2 linked regions of the Myxococcus guangdongensis genome follow. Each later gene encodes a partner of the first gene's protein in a complex. Links are inferred from orthologs where the notes say so. Each region holds a gene or a part of one and is shown on either strand. Other genes may lie near its edges. The genes, in order: carB and carA.

What was found.
Region 2: the proteins of carB (region 1) and carA are in contact, whole or in part, in a solved structure (PDB 1KEE), measured with the Escherichia coli proteins. The link is inferred for Myxococcus guangdongensis from one-to-one orthologs.

Annotation. Positions count from the first base shown.
Region 1 is NZ_JAJVKW010000004.1:441,081-448,559, reverse strand. What follows is about bases 2,822-6,668. They hold carB (carbamoyl-phosphate synthase large subunit), read right to left. Parts: upstream 6,277-6,668; coding sequence 3,022-6,276; downstream 2,822-3,021. Other genes in these bases: LXT21_RS15225 (hypothetical protein), read left to right, coding at 6,430-6,668. In the rest of the region: LXT21_RS15240 (DUF6119 family protein), read left to right, coding at 1-1,351; LXT21_RS15235 (hypothetical protein), read right to left, coding at 1,428-2,216; more of LXT21_RS15225, read left to right, coding at 6,669-7,194; LXT21_RS15220 (pyridoxal phosphate-dependent aminotransferase), read right to left, coding at 7,253-7,479. UniProt on the Escherichia coli protein: Large subunit of the glutamine-dependent carbamoyl phosphate synthetase (CPSase).
Region 2 is NZ_JAJVKW010000004.1:691,207-697,837, reverse strand. The notes cover bases 2,343-5,341. They hold carA (glutamine-hydrolyzing carbamoyl-phosphate synthase small subunit), read right to left. Parts: upstream 4,405-5,341; coding sequence 3,280-4,404; downstream 2,343-3,279. Other genes in these bases: LXT21_RS15895 (dihydroorotase), read right to left, coding at 4,404-5,341; LXT21_RS15905 (hypothetical protein), read right to left, coding at 2,599-3,264; pyk (pyruvate kinase), read left to right, coding at 2,343-2,579. Outside these bases: LXT21_RS15920 (hypothetical protein), read left to right, coding at 1-138; LXT21_RS15915 (bifunctional nuclease family protein), read left to right, coding at 241-1,029; more of pyk, read left to right, coding at 1,179-2,342; more of LXT21_RS15895, read right to left, coding at 5,342-5,708; LXT21_RS15890 (aspartate carbamoyltransferase catalytic subunit), read right to left, coding at 5,705-6,598. UniProt on the Escherichia coli protein: Small subunit of the glutamine-dependent carbamoyl phosphate synthetase (CPSase).

The sequences.
Region 1 (7,479 bases):
CAATGGAGTTGACCCTGAGCGCCTCAAGCTCGTCGACTCCAAGCGTATCGGCGTTCAGACGCTCCAGAAACGAGAAGCCTCCAACCTCGAAACGAAGCTCGCGGATTTCGACTTCGAGTTCGACGCAGAGCTCCTGCACATCGTCTCCGGAGCCTGCGCTGACGAGAAGCTCGGGACGCGGATTCGTGGCTCGGATAGCCTCCTGCTCACGAGCAAGCTCGACTTCGAGGCGCTGCCCGAAAAATGCCTGTCAATCCACAAGACCTTTCGCGAGGACACCTACCAGAAAAAGTTCAGCTTCATCGATCACATCAAACCTGAGAAGAGCGCACGCACCTTGGACAAGCTGGACTCAAAGCTGGTCGAAGCCCTCAACCAGCGTCTAACGACCGCGAAGCTCTCCGTCGCCTATCCGGATCAGATCGACTACGAGGCGAACTCCCACTATGTGCTCCAGGGGCGCGGCAGCCACCGTGAATTCAACGAGGTCACCCTACCCGCACTCTATGACTACCTCGGTGACGATGAGGTCGAGTTCGCCGACCTCAAGAAGATCCGGATCACGGGTATCGAGGTCGATTCGGGAGCAATGAGACAGACTGCGGCGGAGCCACTTCACGCCTACCTCACCTATGAAGTGGACCTCGATGGCATCAAGTTTGTGCTCTGCAATCGGAAATGGTACCGCATCAGCAACGACTATCTCGACCAGATACAGCAAGAGCTCGCCACGCTCATCCTCCCGAGTGAAACACCAGGGCTCAAGCCCTGGCATCAAACCCTCAACAAAAAAGAAAAACTGACACACATCGAAGGTGACTACAACATCCAGTACAAACAGGATGCCGATTTCCTGTACATGGACAAAGAGCTCTTCACCTTTGGCCCTGGCCTTGGTCACAGCAAGATCGAGATCGCGGACCTCTTCCATCGCCCGAGCAAGAAGCTGTTCTGCGTGAAGCGCCTGAACGACTCGGCCACACTCAGCCACCTCTTCTCTCAGGCCACCGTCTCAGCGGACCTCTTCCGGCAGCACGCCCCCTACCGGGACAAGTTCGTCACCGAAGTCACGCGGCAGTGGCCTTCACAAACCTTCTCTCACGAAGACATCGACTCCCTGCGGTTCGTCTATGCCCTTGGCACCGAGCGGACAGAGCCGCTGTTGGAGATCCTCCCCATCTTCAGCAAGGTCATGCTCCTCAAGCACGCGCGGATGCTCCAGCGAACACGTTTCAAGGTCGAGATCGCCCGGGTCGAAATGAAGCCGGGAACAGCACCCGCCGCGCCGGCGGTCACGTTTCCCAGACGGAGACGGAAGCAACAGACCACCACCTCCCAGTCCTCTCCGTGACAACACGAAACCGGAGCGCCACGGAGGCTTCCGGCCTCGCTCGCGGCTCATGGCGCCCCACTGGACGGGCATACACTCAGAACTGCGAGCCGTCGCGGCATCCACCAGAACTGGAGCTGCTGGAGAGTGACACCGACTGGTCCTCGACGTCCCCGTTCTCCCGTCGTTCGACGTCGAAGCACCACGGACAGGCAGTCAGGCCATCCTCTTCCGCGTCCTCGCGGGAGCAGAGCACCAGCGAAGGGAGTGTGTTCATCGAGAATTCTATCCCGCCCCCCTCTCGAGAATGGAGCGAGTGATGGGTGCGGAACTTTCCGGGCACCGTCTTGCAGGTGGGATCCAGATGATAGTGACGAGCCGCGGGACCCGGGACAACGAACACCTTCTGATCGCCATCCACGGAGAGGGAGTCGAGCTTCACGTGCTCGACGGTGTCTGGACGTGGGTTCTGCGGAAGCGCTTGAGGGAGCGTCCCCGAGACAAAGGCTTGGTGAAGACGGGTCCGGATGCACTCTTCAACGCTCTCGGCCGTGTCTTCGGCGCCCGAAGCCTCCAACCAATGTACCAGCAAGGCGATCTCCCGCTGGGGAACAGCATGACGCTGGGTCAGGTACTCAAGGGCTTCCTGATTCGACGAGCTCCCTGGAGCGCCCACGATTTCATAGCGCCGCCGCATGTTGCCGGAACCCGTACCATGGACAGCCATGGGAAACTTTCCGCCGTACCAGCTCTCCTTGAACCGCCCATCTGTCAGCAGCCCGTCGTCCCAGTAGTAGCGACTGTGAAAGGCCTTGGCGAACGTGAACCGCTTGGTGCCCTTTCGCCCATAGGTACATTCGCTGCGGATGAGGTCGAGCAGGAACACGCTCGTCGCCAGGTGGCCTGGTTTCGCGAGGCCTCGACGCCGAACATCAACACCACGAGCGCATCAAAGAAGGCTCCGTGCGCGCGATCCTGCCGGAAGTCCAACAGGGTGGGCTTGTCCATCATGCGACGGAGCAAATCGATGGCGATGTCGCGATCCGTCAAGGTGGTCGTCGATAGGATCGTCGTGAGGTGTTGCGCGATCTGCTCATAGTTCAAATCAGGTTTGGGAGAAGAGCCATAGGACACGGGGAAATGGACCCGCTCGCTGAACTTCTGGCGGGATTTCCGGCGACCAAGACCTGACTCTGCATCGGCACCCGGATGGGGACGCGGGTCGGACGCCTGCGGTTATCTGTGACAGCCAAGACGCCACTCATCCGAATCCAGTAGTGGAATCTCTCCTTGTTCTCATCATCGGGATTCGAGACCAGGCGCAAGACCTCCGCATCGAGTATCGCCAGGAGCTTGACGCCAGAGATCCGTCCGAAACGTGTCTTCATGTGCCCCCCACTCCTCTCTTCGAGACTTGAGCACGCATTGACACAAGCCACGCTCGGCGTGCCGTACCACGACCAACCCGAGGCGCCTGCGGCAAGGCGGTTCACTGGCAGTCACTGCGTCTTCCGTGCCATGGGCCCGATGCAAGGACTCACAAGAGGAGCGCCCAGACAGACTTGCCCGCAGCATGGACAGGCAGGACGCAGTTGCGTTTCGCCGGGACTCAGCCCCCGAAAACACCACGGCCCCGCTCCCAAGACAGGGAACGGGGCCGCGATTGACCTCAAGACGGACTGCTCTGAATCCTACCGGCGCGCCTTGCCCGGCACCGTGCTCGTGACGCCCAGGTACTCCTGGAGCGGCTTGACCTCCAGGTCCGCGCGCTTGAGCGACTCCAGCGCGCCCACTGCCATGCGCGCCGCCTGCACCGTCGTGTAGTACGGCACCGAGTGCATCAACGACTCACGGCGAATCGAGAAGCTGTCGGAAATCTCCTGCTTGCCGAAGGTGGTGTTGATGACCAGCACGATCTCCCCGTCGACGATCTTGTCGACGATGTTCGGCCGGCCCTCCTTCACCTTCTGCACCACCTGCGCCTCGATGCCCTTCGTCGCCAGGTACTTGTGTGTCCCCGCCGTCACGATGAGCGTGAACCCCATCGCCCGCAGGCGCCGCGCCAGGTCCACCACCGCCGGCTTGTCGTCGTCCTTCACGGAGATGAACACCTTGCCGCTCTTCGGCAGCTTCACCCCCGCCGCCAGCTGGCTCTTCGCAAAGGCCGACGCGTAGTCCTGCGCCAGGCCCATCACCTCGCCCGTCGACTTCATCTCGGGCCCCAGGATGACGTCCACGCCCGCGAAGCGCGCGAACGGGAACACGCTCTCCTTCACCGCGACGTGGTTCATCTGGGGCTCCTGCGTCGCCCCCAGCTCCACCAGCGTCTTGCCCACCATGCACAGCGCGGCGATCTTCGCCATCGCCACACCCGTGGCCTTCGAGATGAACGGCACCGTGCGGCTCGCACGCGGGTTCACTTCCAGGATGTAGATGGTCTTCCCCTGGATGGCGAACTGCACGTTCATCAGCCCCACCACGCCCAGCTCCTGCGCTAGCGCAATCGCCTGGTCCTTCATCCGCTCCACCAGGTCCGGCGACAACGAGTGCGGCGGCAGCGTCGCCGCCGCGTCACCCGAGTGCACCCCTGCCTCCTGGATGTGCTCCAGCACCCCGCCAATCATCACCGCGCCCGTCCGGTCCGCCACCAGGTCCAGATCCACCTCGATGGCGTCCTTCAGGAACCGGTCGATGAGCACCGGGTGCTCCGGCGACGCGCTCACCGCCTCGCGCATGTACCGCTCCAGGCTGGACGCGTCGTACACCGTCTCCATCGCCCGCCCGCCCAGCACGTACGAGGGACGCACCATCACCGGATAGCCGATGCGCTCGGCCACCTTGAACGCCTCCGCGTGGCTGCGCGCCACCCCGTTCTCCGGCTGCGTCAGCCCCAGCTTCTCGATGAGCGCGCTGAACCGCTCGCGGTCCTCCGCCCGGTCAATCGCGTCCGGCGGCGTCCCGAGAATCGGCAGGCCCGCCTTCTCCAGCGGCACCGAGATGCGCAGCGGCGTCTGCCCGCCGAACTGGACAATCGCCCCCACCGGCTTCTCGCGCTGGGACACCTCGAGCACGTCCTCAATCGTCAGCGGCTCGAAGTACAGCCGGTCCGACGTGTCGTAGTCTGTCGACACCGTCTCCGGGTTGCAGTTGACCATCACCGTCTCGTACCCGGCCTCGCGCAGCGCGAAGGCCGCGTGCACGCACGCGTAGTCGAACTCGATGCCCTGCCCAATCCGGATGGGACCGCTGCCCAGGATGAGCACCTTCTGCCGGTCCGTCGGAGGCGCCTCGTCCTCCTCCTCGTACGTCGAATACAGGTACGGCGTGAAGGCCTCGAACTCCGCCGCGCACGTGTCCACCCGCTTGAACACCGGACGGATGCTGCGCGAGTGCCGGTGCGCCCGCACCTCCTCCTCCGGGTAGCCGAGCAGCTTGCCCAGGTACTTGTCGGAGAAGCCGTGCGCCTTCGCCTGCCGCAGCACCTCGTCCGGCAGCTGGTCCAACCGGCCGTACTCCTGGATGGACTGCGCCTCGCGCACCAACATCTCGATGTAGCGCAGGAACCACGGGTCGATGGCGGACAGCTGGTGCACGTCCGCCACCGTCAGGCCCTCGCGGAAGGCCTGGGCCACGAACCACGGCCGCTCGGGGCGCGGGATGCGCAGCGCCTCGCGCAGCACCTTCTCGCGCTCCTCCTTCTCCTGCGGCAGCTCGGGCGGCTCCAGCCCCACGCGCCCCAGCTCCATCGAGCGCAGCGCCTTCATGTACGCCTCGGGGAAGGTCCGGCCGATGGCCATCACCTCGCCCACCGAGCGCATGCTCGTGGTCAACGTCCGGTCCGCGTGCGGGAACTTCTCGAAGTTGAAGCGCGGCACCTTCACCACCACGTAGTCCAGCGTCGGCTCGAACGAGGCCGGCGTGTCGCGGGTGATGTCGTTGCGCAGCTCGTCCAGCGTGTAGCCCAGGGCCAGCTTCGCGGCGATCTTCGCGATGGGATACCCCGTCGCCTTCGACGCCAGCGCGCTGGAGCGGGACACGCGCGGGTTCATCTCGATGACCACCATGCGGCCATCCTTCGGGTGGATGCCGAACTGGATGTTGCTGCCACCCGTGTCGACGCCAATCTCCCGGATGATGGCCAGGGACGCCTGACGCATCCGCTGGTACTCGCGGTCCGTCAGCGTCTGCGCGGGCGCCACCGTGATGGAGTCACCCGTGTGCACCCCCATGGGGTCCAGGTTCTCGATGGAGCAGACGATGATGACGTTGTCCGCGGTGTCGCGGACCACCTCCAGCTCGTACTCCTTCCACCCCAGCACGCTCTCCTCGACGAGGATGGTGGACGTGGGCGAGGCCTTCAGGCCCGAGCGGCAGATGGTCTCGAACTCCTCGCGGTTGTAGGCGATGCCGCCGCCGGTGCCGCCGAGCGTGAAGGAGGGCCGGATGATGGACGGGAAGCCGATCTCCTCCACCAGCGACATGGCCTGGTCGAGCGTCGTCGCGTAGCCGCTCTTGGGCAGCGCCACGCCAATCTTCTGCATCGCCGCCTTGAAGAGCTGGCGGTCCTCGGCCTTGTTGATGGCCTCCAGCGACGCACCAATCAGCCGCACCCCGTACTTCTCCAGGATGCCCTGCTCGGCGAGCGCCTTGGCCAGGTTGAGGGCCGTCTGGCCCCCCATGGTGGGCAGGAGCGAGTCCGGCCGTTCGGCGGCGAGGATGCGCTCCGCCGCGTCGACGGTGATGGGCTCGATATAGGTGCGAAAGGCGAATTCGGGGTCCGTCATCACCGTGGCGGGGTTGCTGTTGAGCAGCACCACCTCCACGCCTTCATCCCGGAGAGCCTTGATGGCTTGGGTACCGGAGTAGTCGAACTCGACGGCCTGCCCGATGACAATCGGGCCCGAGCCAATCACCAGAACCTTGCGGATATCGGTACGCTTAGGCATCGGGGCGCCCCCATACCAACCTCTGCCCCGGCATGCACGGATGTTATGTGGCCGTGGCCTGCCGACCGCCCGGACGCCCGGTGCGCCGGGTCCACACCCGGCACGCGCCAAGGCGCCCCGCTCTGCTACGCTCCACCCCTTCTCGGAGGTCGCATGCGTCGCTGGTCCCTGGCCCTCATCCTCTCCCTCACGTCGCCCGCGCTCGCCCTGGCGCAGGAGACGCCCGAGCCCGCCGCCGCGCCCCCCGCCCCCCAGGAGCCCGCCGCCCAGGCCCCCGCCGCCCCGGCCCCCGTGAAGGCCGAGCCGCCCCCCGCCCCCGTCCCCAAGCCCGCCGAGGCCCCCGCCGCCGCCCCGGAGAAGCCCGCCGCCGAGGTGAAGCCTCCGCCGCCCAGGCGCGCCGAGCCCGTCGCCCCAGCGCCCGCACAGAAGCCCACCGCGGCGCCCACGACGGCCGCGGCGCCTGCGCCGATCATGCCCATGAACCTGCCGGCGGGGCTGGACACCTCGGAGCCCGCGCCGCCGTCGTCCCCGGAGGAGCTCAAGCGGCGCGACATCCAGACGAGCGCCCGCGTGCTCTTCCAGTTCCTGCTCACCGGCGATGTGCGCAGCACCGCCAACGAGCTGTTCTACCCGTTCCAGCTCGAGGACAAGCGCTACGCCACGCCCGAGGAGCTCGTCGCCGCGTGGGTGAAGCAGCTGCGACTGAAGCGCACGGACCTCATCACGCTCTACGACGTGGAGGTGCTCCCGCTCGAGGCGATGGAGAAGAAGTACGGCAAGGCCCCCGCCCGGCTCGGCCTGGACCTGCGTAACGCGAAGGACATCTGGGTGGCCGTGGGAAACCTCTCCGGCCGCGCCGCGGTGCTCGTCTACCGCCCGTATGGCGAGGAGCATCGCGCCTTCGCCTACACGGACTGAGGTGTCCTCTTCGCTCCGGCGTCGCGCTCAAGGGCGACACCGGAGCCGTCGAGGGACGTCAGCGCAGCGCCTGGACCAGCTCGCCCAGCCGCTCCAGCCCCTTGCCGAGCACCTGGCGCGAGGTCGCGAAGCTCATGCGGATGTAGCCCTCGGCGCCGAACGGATCTCCCGGCACCGCGGCGACACGGAAGTCGTCCAGCAGGATTTCGGAGAGCTGCACCGAGCCCGCCACGGCCTTCCCCTTGTAGGGCCGCCCGTAGAGGCCACGCACGTCCGCCAGCGCGT
Region 2 (6,631 bases), 250 kb from region 1 along the record:
ACCCTCGACGAAGAGGATGAAGACGAGGACGAGGACTCCGAGGACGACGACGACGACCTCGACGAGGATGAGGACGAGGACGTCGACGACGACGAGGATTACGACGACGAGGACGAGGACGAAGACGAGCGCCGCTGACGTTCGCTCCCTTGCCCTCCGGGCGGCCGGTTCGTGCCGCCCAGGGCAACCGGGCGGAAGCCGTACCCTCCCGACAGGGGTGCGGGTGCGTAGCTTCAGGGTGTGAGAACACCCAACCGCGCCACTTTCTTCTTCGCCCCCCTCTCGGCGCTGTTGCTGGCGCTGGGAGGGACGCTGCTGCTCCCCGCCTTCACGGCGCCCGGTGCTGTCGCCGCGCCCCTGCCTGACGCCACCGCCGGTCAACCCTGCATCACCGAGCACGGGGGCGACCCCAAGGCCTGCTCGGAGCTCGTCGAACTGGAAGTCCAGGACGTCGTGCCGCTGATGGAGGCCCAGACACACGCGGTGGTCCTCACCACCAAGGACCGACAGGTGGTGCTGCCCGTCTTCGTGGACGAGGCCTCCGCCGTCTCCATCGCCTTCCGCCTGGCCAAGCGCGAGCCGCCGCAGCCGCTGGCCCAGGACCTCCTGGACAACGTCGTGGACGAGCTCGGCGGCAAGGTGACCGAGGTCCGCATCGACGACCTGCGCGACAACGTCTACTCGGGCCGCGTGTTCCTGGAGCAGGGCGCGAAGAAGATGACGCTGGACGCCCGGCCGTCGGACTCCATCGCCATGGCGCTCACCAGCCACGCGCGCATCCGCGTCACGCGCAAGGTGCTCACGCTGGCGGGCATCAGCCGCGAGGAGATCGAGTCCCTCCAGGGGGGCGGCCCCGGCGTGGGCGGCAGCGACCCGGGTGGCCTCATGGACGAGCCCACCCCGCTGCCTCCTCCCGGCATGCCCGCTCCGGGCAGCGCGCCGCCCATCGACATGGACGCGGAGGTGCTGCCGCCGGGCCACCCGCCGCTGGGCGCGCCCAAGGGCACGGGGAAGATCCTCGAGCTGTGACGCGGCTCACGGGACGCGAGAAAGCCCGGCCCCCCCTCCCAGGGAAGCCGGGCTTTCTTGCTGAAGCTCGGTACTTGGAAGCGAAGAGTTAGTCCCCCGAGCGCGAAGCTGTCAAGCCACGCACCCGGGCGCCTAGGATGCGCGCACCTATGCGCAAGGCGAAGATCATCTGCACCCTGGGGCCCGCAACGAGCTCGCTGGAGGCCATCGAGGGCCTCATCCGCGCGGGCATGAACGTGGCGCGGCTGAACTTCTCGCACGGCACGCATGACGAGCACCGCCAGCGGGTGTCCCTCATCCGCAAGGCCGCCCAGCGGCTGAAGCTGCCGGTGGCCATCCTCCAGGACATCCAGGGTCCGAAGATCCGCCTCGGAAAGTTCGAAGGTGGACAGCTCGTGGTGAAACCCGGCCAGCGCGTCACCGTGACGACCCGGGCCGTGGTGGGTCAGGGCGACATCATCCCCACCCCCATCAAGTCGCTGGTGAAGGACGTGGCGCCCAAGGACGCCATCCTCCTGGACGACGGCCGGGTGCGCCTGCGCGTGCGCAAGGTGTCCGGCCAGGACGTGACGTGCGAGGTGGAGGTGGGCGGCCTCCTCAAGGACCACAAGGGGCTGAACCTGCCCGGCTCGCCCATGTCGGTGCCCACGATTACGTCCAAGGACGAGGCGGACCTCGCCTTCGGCCAGGACGTGGGCGTGGACTACGTGGCGCTGTCCTTCGTGCGCACCGCCGAGGACATCCACCGCGCCCGCAAGCACGTGGCGAAGAACAAGACGCCGCTCATCGCCAAGATTGAGAAGCCCCAGGCCGTGGAGCAGCTGGAGGCCATCGCCCGCGCCGCGGACGGCATCATGGTGGCGCGTGGGGACTTGGGCGTGGAGATGCCCCTGGAGCAGCTGCCCGCCATCCAGAAGCACATGGTGAAGGTGGTGAACCAGATGGGCGGCCTGGTCATCGTCGCCACGGAGATGCTGGAGAGCATGGTGGTCAACCCCCGCCCCACGCGCGCGGAGGTGTCCGACGTGGCCAACGCGATTCTGGACGGCGCGGACGCGGTGATGCTGTCGGGTGAGACGGCCGCGGGGCGCTACCCCACGGAGGCCGCGGCCACCATGGCGCGCATCGTCGAGGAGACCGAGCGCGGCGTGACGCGCCACCAGCACCACTCGCCCTTCGAGCGCTCGGAGGATTTGGGCACCGGCGTGGCGGCGGCGGCGGTGGCGGCGGCCAGTCAGCTCAACATCGGGACGATTGTCGCGTACACGGAGAGCGGCCACACCGCGCGCCTCATCTCCGAGTTCCGGCCCAACGCGCGCATCATCGCGCTCACGCCGAGCGAGACCACCGTCCACCGGATGTCGCTGTACTGGGGCGTGACGGGGCTGCAGGTGCGCCGGGTGCGCTCCACCGACGCGATGCTCAGCCAGGTGCGCAAGCTGTGCCTGCGCGAGGGCATCTGCGCGGAGGGCGCGCCCGTCGTGGTGGTGGCGGGCGTGCCGCTGAACGTCCCCGGGAACACGAATCTGATGAGCATCCACCGCGTGTGAGCGCGGTGGACGCGCGTCGTCAGAGCACCTTCTGCTCGAAGTCGTAGATCTTCTCGACGGAGAGCTGGCGGTAGCGGTCCATGTTGAGGGCGCGGCGGGCGCACTCCCAGACGAGCTCGTTGGGGGTGCGCTGCGGCTCCTTCTTCTTGCGGCGCTTGACCTCGGCCTTGATGGACTTCAGCGCCACGCGCGGGTGGTAGCAGAAGGCGGAGGAGAACAGCAGGTGCCCGCCGAAGGGGATGAGCCGGGCCTCCAGGATGTCGCCCGCCTCCAGCCCCGCGATGTGACGGCGCTCCGTCACGTCGAAGTCCTTGCCCGAGTACAGCTCGCGCAGCCGCACCAGGCCCTTGGCCAGCTTCCGGACCTCGAAGAGCCCGTGCACCGTCTCGGTGAAGCTGCGGAAGGCGTTGGCCTCCTCGGGCGGGGTGTTGGCGAGCCGCTGCTCGTAGAACTCCACGGCCGGCGTCTTGCCGGTGAGCGTCGAGACGCGGTCGTAGAGGTAGAAGTCGAGGAACGACGCCATGCGCAGCTCGAAGAGCTTGTCGTCCTCGAAGACCTCGCCCGTCAGGCGGAAGTACTCCGCCTTGGCCGCGAGGAGGTCCTCCTTCCGGGACTCCGCGCTGCCGAAGGCGATGAGCTGGTCCAGGTACGGCTGGTAGGAGAGCGGTGACAGCGGGGAGTCCATATTGGGTGGTTGATCCTACCCCGCCATCAGCTTCGCGAAGCGGCCGAAGAGATAGCGTGCGTCATGTGGGCCCGGAGAGGCCTCGGGGTGGTACTGCACGCTGAAGGCCCGCGCGTCCGGGACGGCCAGGCCCTCCACCGTGCCATCGTTGAGGTTGATGTGCGTCACCACGGCCTTGCCCTTGAGGCTGGCGTCGTCCACGGCGAACCCGTGGTTCTGCGCGGTGATCTCCACCTTGCCCGTCGTCAAATCCTTCACGGGCTGGTTGCCGCCGCGGTGGCCGAACTTCATCTTGTACGTCCGGCCGCCCAGCGCCAGGGCCATGATCTGATGCCCCAGGCAGATGCCGAACACGGGCACCTTGCCGAGCAGCGCCGCCACCGTGCGGTCCGCGCCCTTCACCGCCGCCGGGTCGCCAGGACCGTTGGCCAGGAAGACGCCGTGGGGCTTGCGGGCCAGCACCTCGTCCGCCGTGGTGTTTGACGGCACCACCGTCACCCGGCAGCCCACGTCCACGAGGAAGTGCAGCATCGACTTCTTCAGGCCGTAGTCGTACGCGACGACGTCGAAGCGCGGCGCACCCTGGGGGTGGGCCTCGCCGATGCCGGTGAAGACGTCCGGCGAGGGCGCGGTGAAGGTGTACGGCGTCTTGGTGGACACGCCGGTGGCCAGGTCCAGGCCCTCCATGCCGTGCGCCGTGCGGGCGCGCTCGGCCAGGGCCGTCGGGGACAGGCCCTCGCTGGAGATGACGCCCATCTGCGCGCCGTGGGTGCGCAGGTGCCGGACCAGACGACGGGTGTCCAGGCCCTCGATGCCCGCGACGTCGTGGCGCTTGAGGTACGCGTCCAGCGACTCCTGCGAGCGCCAGTTGGAGGGCTGGCTCGCGAGGGCGCGCACCACCATGCCCACCGCGTGCGGCTTGCCCGCCTCCTCGTCTTCCGGCGTCGTGCCGACGTTGCCCATCTCCGGGTAGGACATGGTGACGATCTGCCCGACGTACGAGGGGTCCGTGAGGATCTCCTGGTAGCCGTACATGGACGTGTTGAAGACCACCTCACCCACCGTCTCGCCGACCGCGCCGAAAGCGCGGCCCTCGAAGGTGGTGCCATCCGCCAGGGCGAGCACTGCCCGCTTCGTCATCACCGCGACTCCTTCACCTGACCGTCGGCGTACACCTTCCGGCCAGAAACCCAGGTCTGCACCACGCGTCCCTTCTGCTTACGGCCATGGAAGGGGGTATTCCGGCTGCGGGAATAGAACCGGTGGGCATCCACCGTCCACTCCTCCGAGGGGTCCACCACGGTGATGTCCGCTGGAGCCCCGGGGGCCAGGTGGCCGCCCGGCAGGCCGAACGCCTTCGCCGGGCCGTGCGAGAGCAGCTCCACCGCCCGCTTCGCGTCCAGCCGCCCCGCGTGCACCAGCTCCATCGTCAGCCCCAGGGCCGTCTCCAGCCCCACGATTCCGTTGATGCCCTTCTCGAACTCCACCTGCTTGTCCAGCACGCCGTGGGGCGCGTGGTCCGTGGCGATGGCGTCGATGGTCCCGTCGACGATGGCCTCGCGCAGCGCCTCCACGTCGCGGTCGGCGCGCAGGGGCGGCGCCATCTTCGCGTGCGTGTCGTAGTCCCCCACCGCCCGGTCATCCAGGATGAGGTGGTGCGGCGTCACCTCGGCCGTCACGAACAGGCCCCGGCGCTTCGCCTCGCGGATGAGCCGCACGCTGCCCTCGCAGGACACGTGGGCGATGTGCAGCCGGCCCTTCGTCTCCTCGAGCAGGACGAGGTCCCGGGCCACCATGGCCACCTCGGCGGACGCGGGGATGCCGCGCAGGCCCAGGCGCGTGGACGTGGGGCCCTCGTGCATGGCGCCCCCGGCGGACAGCGTGAGGTCCTCCTCGTGCACCATCACCGGCACGCCGAACAGCGTGGCGTACTGCAGCGCGCGGCGCATCAGGGCCGCGTTCATCACCGGCTTGCCGTCGTCGGTGATCGCCACGCAGCCGGAGGAGATGAGCTCACCCGTCTCCGCCAGCTCCTCGCCCTTGAGGCCCTTGGTGATGGCCCCCGCGGGGTACACGTGGCACAGGTTGGCGGCGCGGGCGCGTGACAGCACCAGCTCCGTGACGAGCCCGCTGTCGTTGACCACCTTGGTGTTGGGCATCGCCACCACGGCGGTGAAGCCTCCGGCCACGGCGGCGCGGCAGCCGGTGAGCACCGTCTCCTTGCCCTCCTCGCCCGGCTCGCGCAGGTGCACGTGCAGGTCGATGAAGCCCGGCAGCACCCACTTGCCGTCGGCCTCCACCACCTCGGCGCCCGCGGGCACCGCCAGCGGCGCGTCGGAGACCTGGGCCACCTTGCCGTCCTGCACCAGGACGTCCCGCACGCCGTCCACGCCGTTGCGCGGGTCGATGACGCGCCCTCTGCGGAAAAGCACCGTGGCACTCATGACGTGCAGACCTCGAGGATGGCCCGCCGCACGGCGACGCCGTTGGACACCTGCTCCAGGATGACGCTGCGCTCCCCGTCCGCCACCGAGGGGGCCAGCTCCAGCCCTCGGTTGATGGGGCCCGGGTGCATCACCAGCGCGCCCGCCTTCATCCGCTCCTCGCGCGCGGCGGTGAGGCCGAAGAGCCGCGAGTACTCCTTCGTGGAGGGCAGGAAGGCCTCGCCCATCCGCTCGAGCTGCAGGCGCAGGCACATCACCGCGTCCGCCTGCGGCAGCGCCGCGTCCAGGTTGTGCGTCACCTCCGCGCCCAGCGCCTCCAGCCCCGGGGGCATCAGCGTGGGCGGTCCGCAGACCACCACCCGCGCGCCCAGCGCCTTCAGGCACCAGAGGTTGGAGCGGGCCACGCGGCTGTGGAGGATGTCGCCGACGATGAGCACCGTGCGCCCGTCCAGGCCGCCCCAGCGCTGGCGCAGCGTGAAGGCGTCCAGCAGCGCCTGGGAGGGGTGCTCGTGGGTGCCATCCCCCGCGTTGATGACGGCGCAGCGCACATGTTTGGCCACCAGGTGCGGCGCGCCCGAGGAGCGGTGCCGCATGACGATGGCCACCGGCCCCGTCGCCTCGATGTTCCGGGCGGTGTCCAGCAGCGTCTCGCCCTTGGAGGTGGACGAGCCGGAGGGGCTCCAGTTGAGCACCCCCGCTCCCAGGCCGCGAGCAGCCATGTGGAACGAGGTGCGCGTGCGCGTCGAGTCCTCGAAGAAGAGGTTGGCGACGACCTTGCCGCGCAGGGTGTGGGTGGCATCCGGGCCACCGGGGAGGTGCGCGCGCGCCCTGTCGAGCACCGCTTCGAGCTCGTCCCGGCGCCAGCCTTCGATTCCAAGGAGGTGTCTCATGGCCGGGGCCGCCGCGTACCCCGGGCCGTGCGG